DNA from 3 places in the Synechococcus sp. LA31 genome. Region 2 is predicted to be linked to each of the others. Evidence: predicted binding sites of a transcription regulator. Region 2 holds the regulator's gene; each other region holds the start of a gene.
The links. Region 2 encodes NtcA, which controls nitrogen genes in cyanobacteria. Its sites were predicted from a motif close to GTANCNNNNGNTAC; they were not measured.
Positions count from the first base shown of each region.

Region 1: the regulator NtcA is predicted to act here: its motif matches at 1,129-1,142, upstream of KJJ24_RS12235 (ferredoxin--nitrite reductase).
Region 3: the regulator NtcA is predicted to act here: its motif matches at 1,771-1,784, upstream of queF (preQ(1) synthase).

Region 1 is NZ_CP075523.1:2,254,386-2,257,590, reverse strand. Features, by position in the region: gene cobA (uroporphyrinogen-III C-methyltransferase) at 1-181, opposite strand, end outside; gene KJJ24_RS12245 (CbiX/SirB N-terminal domain-containing protein) at 178-837, opposite strand; gene KJJ24_RS12240 (hypothetical protein) at 847-1,065, shown strand; gene KJJ24_RS12235 (ferredoxin--nitrite reductase) at 1,348-2,922, shown strand; gene KJJ24_RS12230 (ferredoxin--nitrite reductase) at 3,010-3,144, shown strand.
Region 2 is NZ_CP075523.1:1,883,729-1,886,933, reverse strand. Features, by position in the region: gene KJJ24_RS10315 (resolvase) at 1-370, opposite strand, end outside; gene KJJ24_RS10310 (DUF3084 domain-containing protein) at 367-1,524, opposite strand; gene ntcA (global nitrogen regulator NtcA) at 1,564-2,277, opposite strand; gene rph (ribonuclease PH) at 2,342-3,076, opposite strand; gene KJJ24_RS10295 (cob(I)yrinic acid a,c-diamide adenosyltransferase) at 3,198-3,205, shown strand, end outside.
Region 3 is NZ_CP075523.1:2,635,992-2,639,196, reverse strand. Features, by position in the region: gene KJJ24_RS14260 (cytochrome c biogenesis CcdA family protein) at 1-10, shown strand, start outside; gene KJJ24_RS14255 (cytochrome c biogenesis protein ResB) at 30-1,325, shown strand; gene queF (preQ(1) synthase) at 1,313-1,714, opposite strand; gene KJJ24_RS14245 (P-II family nitrogen regulator) at 1,904-2,242, shown strand; gene KJJ24_RS14240 (TlyA family RNA methyltransferase) at 2,270-3,130, opposite strand.

The sequences.
Region 1 (3,205 bases), 370 kb from region 2:
TACCCACAAAGTGCTGCTCGGCCGTCTCGGGCACCAGCGCCAACACCTCCCGCGGCACGAGCGAGTCGTACACGAGGGCATCGCAGCTGCTCAGCAGCCGATGGGCCTTGATCGTGAGCAGATCGGGATCGCCAGGACCCGCGCCCACCAGATACACCTTGCCGATGCTGGACTCCGTCATGGCAGGTTGCGCAGCAGGGTGAACACCAGGTCTCGGGTGGCAGGGCGCTCGAGCAAGGCCGGAGCGTCGAAGCCCGCATCCTCTAGCTGAGCAGTGATCCGGTTGGGGGCCAACGCGAGGGGGAACGGGCCGCCACCAGCTCCGTCCACCATCCACTCACTGATCAATGGCCGCTCCACACGCTGCGACAGAGCGCTCAGATAGCGATCGGCCACGCCGGGGCGCAAGGGGTGGTGCAACACCGAACCAGAGCCAGCCGTAGCCACCTGGTGGCGGAGGTGCTCCAGCCACGCAGGCCAAGCCCCCAGAAACGGCAACAGCACCACCTCATGGCCAGCCGTGCGCAGCCGGGCCCGCAGGGCTGGAAGATCAAAGCGGGCATGGCTGCCGGGCGTGAGCAGCAACGGCACCACCAACAGCCGCTCTCCAGAGGGCAAGGCCACCGGATCAGCGGTGAGCGGCTGCACCCACACCGGCGCAGATCGCTGCTCAGCCAAGGCGCCCAACGCCTGCTCGAGCACGGTAGGAACCACACCACCGCTGTGGCCATGAACCACCACCAACAGCGACCAGGGGCCACGGCGCCGCAGGTTCCGTAGCAACGGCCACCACTCCCTGGAGCCGTGGACTGGTGAAGTCGGCACATCGCCTGTCATGCCTTCACCATGCCATCGCAGCGCCCCATCCCCAGCTCGAGACGCAGCCGCACCGCTCGGCCGCAAAGCAGGAGCACTCGCCGCTCCAGCGAGCGGTTCAACGCCGACACCACCGACACACGCTGGCGCCGCGAGCTGGATGCCGATCTGATGGCGATGGGCCGGGTCTGGCAGATGATCCGCTACGGCGCTGTGCGGATGCTCGGCGAAATCGGCCGTCAATACTGAAGATCGGCTCACCACGAGCATCTGAGAACCGCATCATCAACTCGGATGACGCGCCCTTCTCAAGTAGCGGTTGACACCATTCGCCAAGCCCACGACATTCGTAGCAACAGCAACAAACGCCCTGCCGGCAGGAATGGCTTAATCACACCAACCAAGCCGTGCTGTTCGTTCTGAAGCGGCCTGGAGACAGCGCATCCCCATGCAGCGCGCCGAACCGTCTCTCGGTTCGAGCCCGACAACGCTGGCTCCAGTTCCACTCAGACCATTTCCTCAACAGCAGCCATGGTGGTTAGCCCATCCATCACTGACGAGTCCCCTCAACCCGGCGCCTTGGCGTCTTGGCTCGAGGGCAAAAAACTCAACAAGATCGAGCAGAACAAAGCCGCGAAAGACGGTCTGCTCGTGGGCAGCGAGATCGAACGGTTTGCCCAGCTCGGCTGGGAAAACGTCGATGAGACCGACCTCCAACTTCGGCTCAAGTGGTACGGAATGTTCTGGCGCCCGAAAACGCCAGGGCTGTTCATGCTGCGGCTGCGCGTGCCCAATGGTGCGATCAGCGCCGAACAACTGCGCGTGGTGGGCGGCATCGTGGCCCGCTACGGCACGAACGGCAGTGCCGATATCACCACCCGCCAGAACATCCAGCTGCGCGGTGTTCTGCTGGAGGATCTCCCCGAGATTCTGAGCCGTCTGCAGGAGGTGGGGCTCACCACCATCCAATCCGCCTTCGACAACCCCCGCAACGTGACCGGCAATCCCATTGCCGGCATCGACCCCCACGAAATCGTGGACACGCGGCCTTACACGGTTGAGCTGGAGAACTACCTCACCAACAACCGCGCCGGCAATCCGGAATTCTCCAACCTGCCGCGCAAGTGGAACACCGCTGTTGCCGGAGCTCGCGACAACTTCCTGCTCCACAACGACATCGTGTTCCACCCGGTGGAGCGCAACGGTGAACTGGGCTTCGGGGTGTGGATCGGCGGCATTCTCTCCTCGCAGATGAATGCCTACGCCATTCCCCTCAACGCCTGGGTTCGCCCCGATCAGATCTGCGCCATCACCGGAGCGGTGATCAAGATCTGGCGCGACAACGGCGAGCGCGACAAGCGCCCCAAAGGCCGCTTCCGCCTGTATCTCGATCAGGTTGGGCTCGACGCCTTCCGTTCGATGGTGGAAGAGCGCTTCGGCCCGCTCACCCCGGACCCGGGCTCGGTGTTTGATCACGAACCCCGCAGCCACTACGGCATTCATGCCCAGAAGCAGGAAGGCCTGCACTACGCCGGCCTGCACGTGCCGGTGGGTCGCCTCAAGGCCGACGACTTCCAGGATCTGGCGGGGCTTGCGGAACGCTATGGCGACGGCGACATCCGCCTCACCGAAGACCAGAACGTGATCCTCAGCGGGATCGCCTCCGAGCAAATCCCTGCCTTGCAGGCCGAGCCACTGCTGCAGCGCTTCAGCCTGGCCCCGAGCCACTTGGCGGCCGGCACCGTGAGCTGCACGGGCAACACCTACTGCAGCTTCGCCCTCACCAACACCAAGGATCAGGCCCTCGCCGCCGCCGAAGAACTCGACCGCGAGCTGGAGCTGCCCGAGGAGCTGAAGATCCATTGGACCGGCTGTCCCAACACCTGCGGCCAGGCCTACATGGGGGCCATTGGCCTCACCGGCACCAAAGCCCGCAACCCTGAGGGCGGCATGGGCGAGGGCTACGACATCACCATCGGTGGATCCCAGGGGGCCAACCCTCAGATCGGCGAGTTGCACCGCAAAGCCGTACCCGCCAGCGAGGTGAAACAGGTGCTCAAGGAGCTGCTGATCGAGCAGTTCGGCGCCAAGCCGCGCCAGCACTGATCGGTCCTGGTGCGCAGATCACGGCCGCGGCGCTGCTCTTTTGAAGCCCGGCTCCCTTGCCTGCCGCACCCCCATCCTCCACACGCCATGCCTTCCTCCAACCAACGCGATCTCTTCTCTCGCTTTGTGAACTGGCTCAGCAGCAGCGGCCAGGACACTCCCCCGATCAGCCGCAACAGCCGCGATCTCTTCTCACGCCTGATGAACCGCATCAGCGGCTGAATTCAGCCGTTCATTCCAGTTAACCCAAACCAGCGCAACGCAACCCATGAGTGCAACAGCC
Region 2 (3,205 bases):
ACAGGATCTGGGCCACCACGTCGTCCACATCGCGGGGAGGTAGGCGCAGGCCTCGGGGTAGCAGGCACCGCCAGCCGCGTGGGCGCTCCAACTGCCAATAGCGCTCCCGTGCCGCCAGTGTGGTGCCGGCTTCCGGCACGAGCAGCGTTGAGAGCTGCTGCTCAGCCAGCCATGGCAACCAGGGCTGGCTGCCGGTGCCATCGCCGAGCAGCACCTTGGCGAAGGGGTGCTGGTTGCACCACTGCAGCAGTAGCTCGCGGCAGCGCAACGGAGGAAGAACGCCGGCAGCGAGCACCCGCGATGCCTCCGGATCCGCGAGCACCAGGCCGCATTTGCTGCGGCCCGGGTCGATGGCGGCTAGGCGACTCAACGATTCACTGCTCGAATCTCCACAGCCACCGGGTCCACCAGATCGCTGTTGCGGCGCGAGATCGCCTGCAGTTGCACCACCTGGCCGGAGGGACGATTGGTCAGCTCTGCGGTGAGTTGACTCACGCTGGCGGCATCGAATTGCAGCCCGCTGGCCAGGCTGCCGTTGCGCTTCACCGTGTTGTAAGCAGCGGCGAGCAGCAGATTGAGCAGGCTGCGCACCTGTTCGGGGCTGCGCTCATCGCCTTCGAGCACGGTGCTGGCCAGTTGCTCGCCCGCCTGCACCACCCGCTTATTGCGTCGCACGTCGGGGAAGGCCACCACCTGTCGTTCACCCTTGAGCACGTTGGCGGCAGAGATCACGCTCACCACCCAGTCACCCGGCTTGCTGAGGATGCCTTCGAGCTTGGTGATGTCACTGCGGGGCACCAGCAGGATCTGGCGGTTGGGAACTTGGCCCGGCAGCACCCGCTGATACACGTTGATGTTGGTTTGGCGCAGCAGCGCTTCGATCACCGGTTTGGCTTGCGAGGGCTGCTCGATCCGCACCTTGGCGATCTCTAATGGCTGCCCGCTGCTGATCACCACATCGCCACGGCGCAGGGCGATCAAATTGGTTTCCAGCTGCTGCAGTTCCCTGGCGCCGGCGTTGATGCGGCTGTTGAGCCGCGCCAGCTCATCGCGGTTGCGGCGGATGTCGGCATCCTTGGTGCCGATCTCCTGGGTCAGCCGATCGCGTTCCAGCTCCAGTTGGCGGCGTTGCGCCTGCAGTGGGGCGAGCTCCTTGCGCAGCGCCTGGGCCTGGTCTTCAACCATGGCCAACTGTGTGCGGGCCAGTGCTCGGTCCTGTTCGGCTGCGCTGAGTTCCCGCTGGCTGCGTTCGAGGTCTTCGCGTCCATCACGCAAGCGCCTCTCCAACTGATCGAGCTCGAACAAACCGGTGCGCAGCCTGTCGCTCACTAGCAGCATCAGTCCGAGGGAGATGGCACTGATCAGGCTGCCGGTAAGCACCGTGATCACCACAGCGGTGCGGCGGGGTCGCATACCCAGCAGGCTCAGGCGAGCTTTGCCCACCTTCGAGCCAAGCCGATCGCCGAGGGTGGAGAGCACCCCACCCAGCAGCAGCAACGCCAGGATCAGCAGCCAGCCCGACACACGCTTTCGCGACGACGATTCAGTATCGGCTGGAAGCGTTCAGCTGAACCGCTTAGCCAACGCCAGCGGATCAAACACGGTGATCTTCTTGCGGTCGATCTGCACCAGCCCGGCATTGCGTAGATCGCCGAGCAGGCGCGTGATGGTCACGCGGGTGGAGCCGATCGCTTCGGCAATGGCCTGGTGGGAGAGGCGCAGATCGATGGTGATCCCCTCGCTGGTGGGCACGCCAAAATCACGGCAGAGCACCAGCAGGAAGCTCACCAGCCGCGACGACATATCGCGGTGGGTGAGGGTTTCGATCATGGTTTCGGTCTGCAAGATGCGCGAGGAGAGGCCCTGCAGCATCAGCAGCCCCACGCTGGCGTCGATTTCGATGGCTTTGCGCACTGAGGTGGCGGGAGCGGTGACCATCTCCACCCGCGTGAAAGCAACCGCGTGATAGAAGCGGTCGGAGCGTTGGCCGGTGAGCAGCGAGAGCACGCCGAACAGGCTGTTTTCACGCAGCAGGGCCACGGTGATCTCTTCACCGGATTCGTACACCCGCGACAGGCGCACAGCACCGCGACGCAGCAGGTAGACCTTCTCGGCTGGATCGCCCGGGAAGAAAATCGTTTTGCCGCGCTCCACCGTTTCCGTGGTGCTGCCGTTGAGACCGCGGATCACATCCAGCAGCGTTGTATTGGCGGCCGGGGTGGCGCCAGTCGTGGGGCTGGGGGAGTAGCGGCTGAAGCCTGGTTGGGCGCCGACCATAACGGCGGGGCAATGTGTGCCGGACCCTACGGATCACCCTGACGGGCTCTTGTAGTGGTTGACACTAATTCGGTGCTTGCTCGAGCGCCTGCTGCTGGCTGTGCCGAAGTTGCAGCAGTCCGCTTTCGGCGAGATCCAGCAACCCGTTGAGCTGTTGGCGTGAAAACGGTGCGCCTTCAGCGGTGCCCTGCACTTCCAGCAGCTGGCCCTGGCTGTTCATCACGACGTTGAGATCCACGGCGGCGCGGCTGTCTTCGCTGTAGTCGAGATCGAGCAGACCGCTCCCATCCACCAGCCCCACCGACACAGCCGCCACTTGCTCCAGGAGTGGGGATCGCTCCAGTACGCCTCTGGCCTCTAGGCGCCGCAGGCCCAAGGCCAGGGCGGCCCAGGCGCCGGTAATCGAAGCGGTGCGGGTGCCGGCATCGGCCTGCAGCACGTCGCAGTCGATGTGGAGGCTGCGCTCCCCCAGGGCCTCAAGGTCCAAGCAGGCTCTGAGGCTTCGGGCGATCAGCCGCTGGATCTCTTGGGTGCGGCCGGAGAGTTTCATCAGCTCTCGGGGCTGGCGGCTGGGGGTGCTGGCGGGCAATAGGCGGTAGTCGGCGCTGAGCCAGCCCTTGCCCGAGCCCTGCCGCCATTTGGGCACGCTCTCCTCGAGGCACACGCTGCAGATCACGGCGGTGCGGCCGGTGTGCACGGTCACCGAGCTCAGGGCAAATCCCATCGGGTCCCAACTGAAACGGGTGGGCCTCAGTTCGCTAGGGCTGCGGCCATCGCTGCGGGAGGGGGCGGCGGACATGAACGGCAGCAAGGTGAGCGGCGCTCCGATGGTACGGGTGTTTGCACTACAGGTAGTGGTGAATGCTTGCCCTGTGGTCTGACGCCGCTACATTCAGGTTTCAGCGCGGCGGCCAGCGGAGATGACGGC
Region 3 (3,205 bases), 750 kb from region 2:
CTGGGGCTGAGCCATCCCCGCACCTGTTGATGAAACGCCTGATCGCCTGGATCTCCGACCTGCGGCTGGCCATTGGCCTGCTCATCCTGATCGCCATCGCCAGCGGCCTGGGCACGCTGGTGCCCCAGCAGGAGAGCGCAGAGCTCTATCACCGCGTCTATGACGCCCAGCCCTGGCTGGGTCTGCTCAACGGCAACGCCATCCTGCGCCTCCAGCTTGATCATGTGTATTCGAGCAGTTGGTTTCTGGGCCTACTGGCCTGGTTGGGGCTGTCGCTGATCCTTTGCAGCTGGCGACGCCAGTGGCCAGCGCTGCAGGCAGCCCTGCGCTGGATCGACTACAGCAGCCCGCGCCAGCTCAGCAAACTCAACCTGGCGGAAACCCTGAGCTGCAGCGATGCCAGCCAGGAGCTGCAGCGACTTGAGGATCTGCTCAGCCAGCGTGGCTGGCAGGTACAGCCCCATCCAGATCGTCTGGCTGCCCGGCGCGGGGCCAGCGGTCGCGTGGGACCGCTACTGGTGCATGCAGGTTTAGTGGTGTTGATGGTGGGCGCCGCCTGGGGCGCCCTGGCCGGCCAGCGGCTGGAGCGATTCCTTGCCCCCGGCAATGAACTCGAACTGGTCAACCGCCGCGGCGAAACCCAGCTCACCGTGGCTCTCGAGGGCTTCGGCATCGAACGCGATCCCGCCGGGCGACCTGAACAGTTCCGCTCACAGCTGCGCCTCCAGCCCGGCGACCCCAACGCAGCAGTCCCCCTGCCGGCAAGCACCGAGACCATCAGCGTGAACCATCCTCTGCGCTTCCAGGGGATGACCGTGTATCAGGCAGATTGGGCCCTGGCGGCCATCCAGGTGCAGTTGGGCCAGAGCCCGATCCTGGAGCTGCCGCTACAGAGCTTTCCGCAGCTGGGCGATCAGGTGTGGGGCATCGTGCTGCCCACCCGGCCCGACGGCAGCAACCCGGTGCTGCTCGCGCTCTCCAGCGAACAGGGCCCTGTCACGGCTTATTCCGCTGAGGCCGAGATTCTCGGCACCCTGGTTCCCGGCGGCGGACCGGCGGAGATCGCCGGCATCCCGCTGCGTATCGCCGGGGTTGTGCCGGCGAGCGGTCTGCTGCTCAAACGCGATCCCGGCGTGCCGTTGGTGTACGCCGGCTTTGCCATCGCCCTGGCAGGCGGTGCGCTGAGCCTGATTGCCACCCGCCAGCTGTGGGCCATCGCTGAACCCAAGCAGCACAAGCTGCACGTAGCCGGCCTATGCAACCGCAACCTGGCCGCTTTCTCGCGCGAACTGCCCGCTCTCCTGACCGAGCTTCAGCAGGGCTGACGGGTGCCGTGGGTGGCGCGGATCACCGTGTGCACGTTGCCGCGGGGGTTGAAATCAGCCTCGAGCTGCATCCACACCGGCTCGCAGGCGGCCACGAAGTGATCGAGGATTCGGTTGGTCACCTCCTCATGGGAGATGGATTGATCGCGGTAGCTGTTCACATAAAGCTTGATCGCCTTGAGCTCCATCACACGGGGGCCGGGCTGATACAGCAGGCGCAACGTGGCGAAATCTGGATACCCCGAAAACGGGCACTTGCAAGTGAATTCCGGCAGGGTGATGGCCACTTCATAGGCCCGGCCTGGGCGTGGATTCTCGAAGCAGATCAGCTCCGCTTCGTCGATAGCCCGCTCTCCGTAGAGGGGCGTGCGGGTCTGATCAGCGCTCATCGGTAGGGGGAACTGAGGCCTGGATGCTAAGCAGCGACCCACGGGCACCCGCAGCGGTAGCAAAAGCAACACCTCTGCCCCGAAAGCTGCGGCCTAATGGCGTTGCGAGGGGGCCCAACGGCCCGCTTGCACTCCCAGAATTCCTGAGAGACTGTCTCCGACCGCGCTTCCCCTGCCACTCCCGCAGCCATGAAAAAAGTTGAGGCCATCATTCGTCCGTTCAAACTCGAAGACGTGAAGCTGGCCCTGGTCAATGCTGGCATTGTCGGCATGACGGTGAGCGAGGTCCGGGGCTTCGGGCGTCAAAAGGGCCAGGTGGAGCGCTACCGCGGCTCCGAGTTCACCGTGGAGTTTCTGCAGAAGCTCAAGCTCGAGATCGTGGTGGACGATCCCCAGGTGGACACCGTGGTGAGCGCCATCCAGGAAGCCGCCCGTACCGGAGAAATCGGCGACGGCAAGATCTTCATCAGCCCCGTGGATTCGGTGATCCGCATCCGCACCGGCGACCGCGACAGCAGCGCGATCTGAGCGGGCTTCACGCCTACACAACCACCCTCAGACCTTGAGGGTGGCCTCCACGAGCCGCCGGATTGCATCCCCATCGGGAACCGATCCGGCGGCTTTGTGCTGATCAGCAGCTGGGTTCCCCTCGGCCACAACAGGCCACGCACCGCTGCGCAGCCACAGCAAATATTCGTGGTTCCCCGCCGGGCCGGTGATCGGCGAGGCGGTCACGCCGCAGGGGTGCCAGCCCTCCCCCGCCGCTGCGGCGATCACCCCCTCGATTGCATCCACATGGGCGGCGGGATCGCGCACCACGCCGCCTTTGCCCACACGCTCTTTGCCCACTTCAAACTGCGGCTTCACGAGCAGCAGGGCTTCGCGCCGATCGGGCTGCAGCAATCGGCCAATCGCTGGCAGCACTAAAGCCAGCCGGATGAACGACACATCCGCCACCGCCAGATCCGGCCAGGGATCGGCATCGCCGTAGAGGTCTTCTGGCTGCAGGTGGCGCAGGTTGGTGCGTTCCTTCAACACCAAACGCGGATCGGTGCGCAAGCTCCAGGCCGTCTGGCCGTAGCCAACATCCACGCCGTACACCCGCTGCGCGCCGTGCTGCAGCAGGCAATCGGTGAAGCCACCGGTGGAGATGCCGCCATCGAGGCACACCCGCCCTGCGAGCTCGAGCGGGAAGGTGGACAGGGCGCCCAGCAGCTTCTCACCGCCGCGCGACACGAAACGCGGCGGCTGCTCCACCACAAAGGGGAGATCCGCCGCCACCTCCATACCGGGCTTATCCAGCACGCGATCACCGCTGCGCACCTTGCCAGCCCGGATGAGCTGCTGCGCTTGCTGGCGACTCGTGGCCAGGCCAAGCTCCACCAGCTGCAAATCAAGACGTTGCTTGCGGCCCATCAACGGCGATGTGCTGATGTGCTGTCACAAAAGCACAGGGGAAACGGAACAAAAGCGGGGGCTGAACCCGGAATC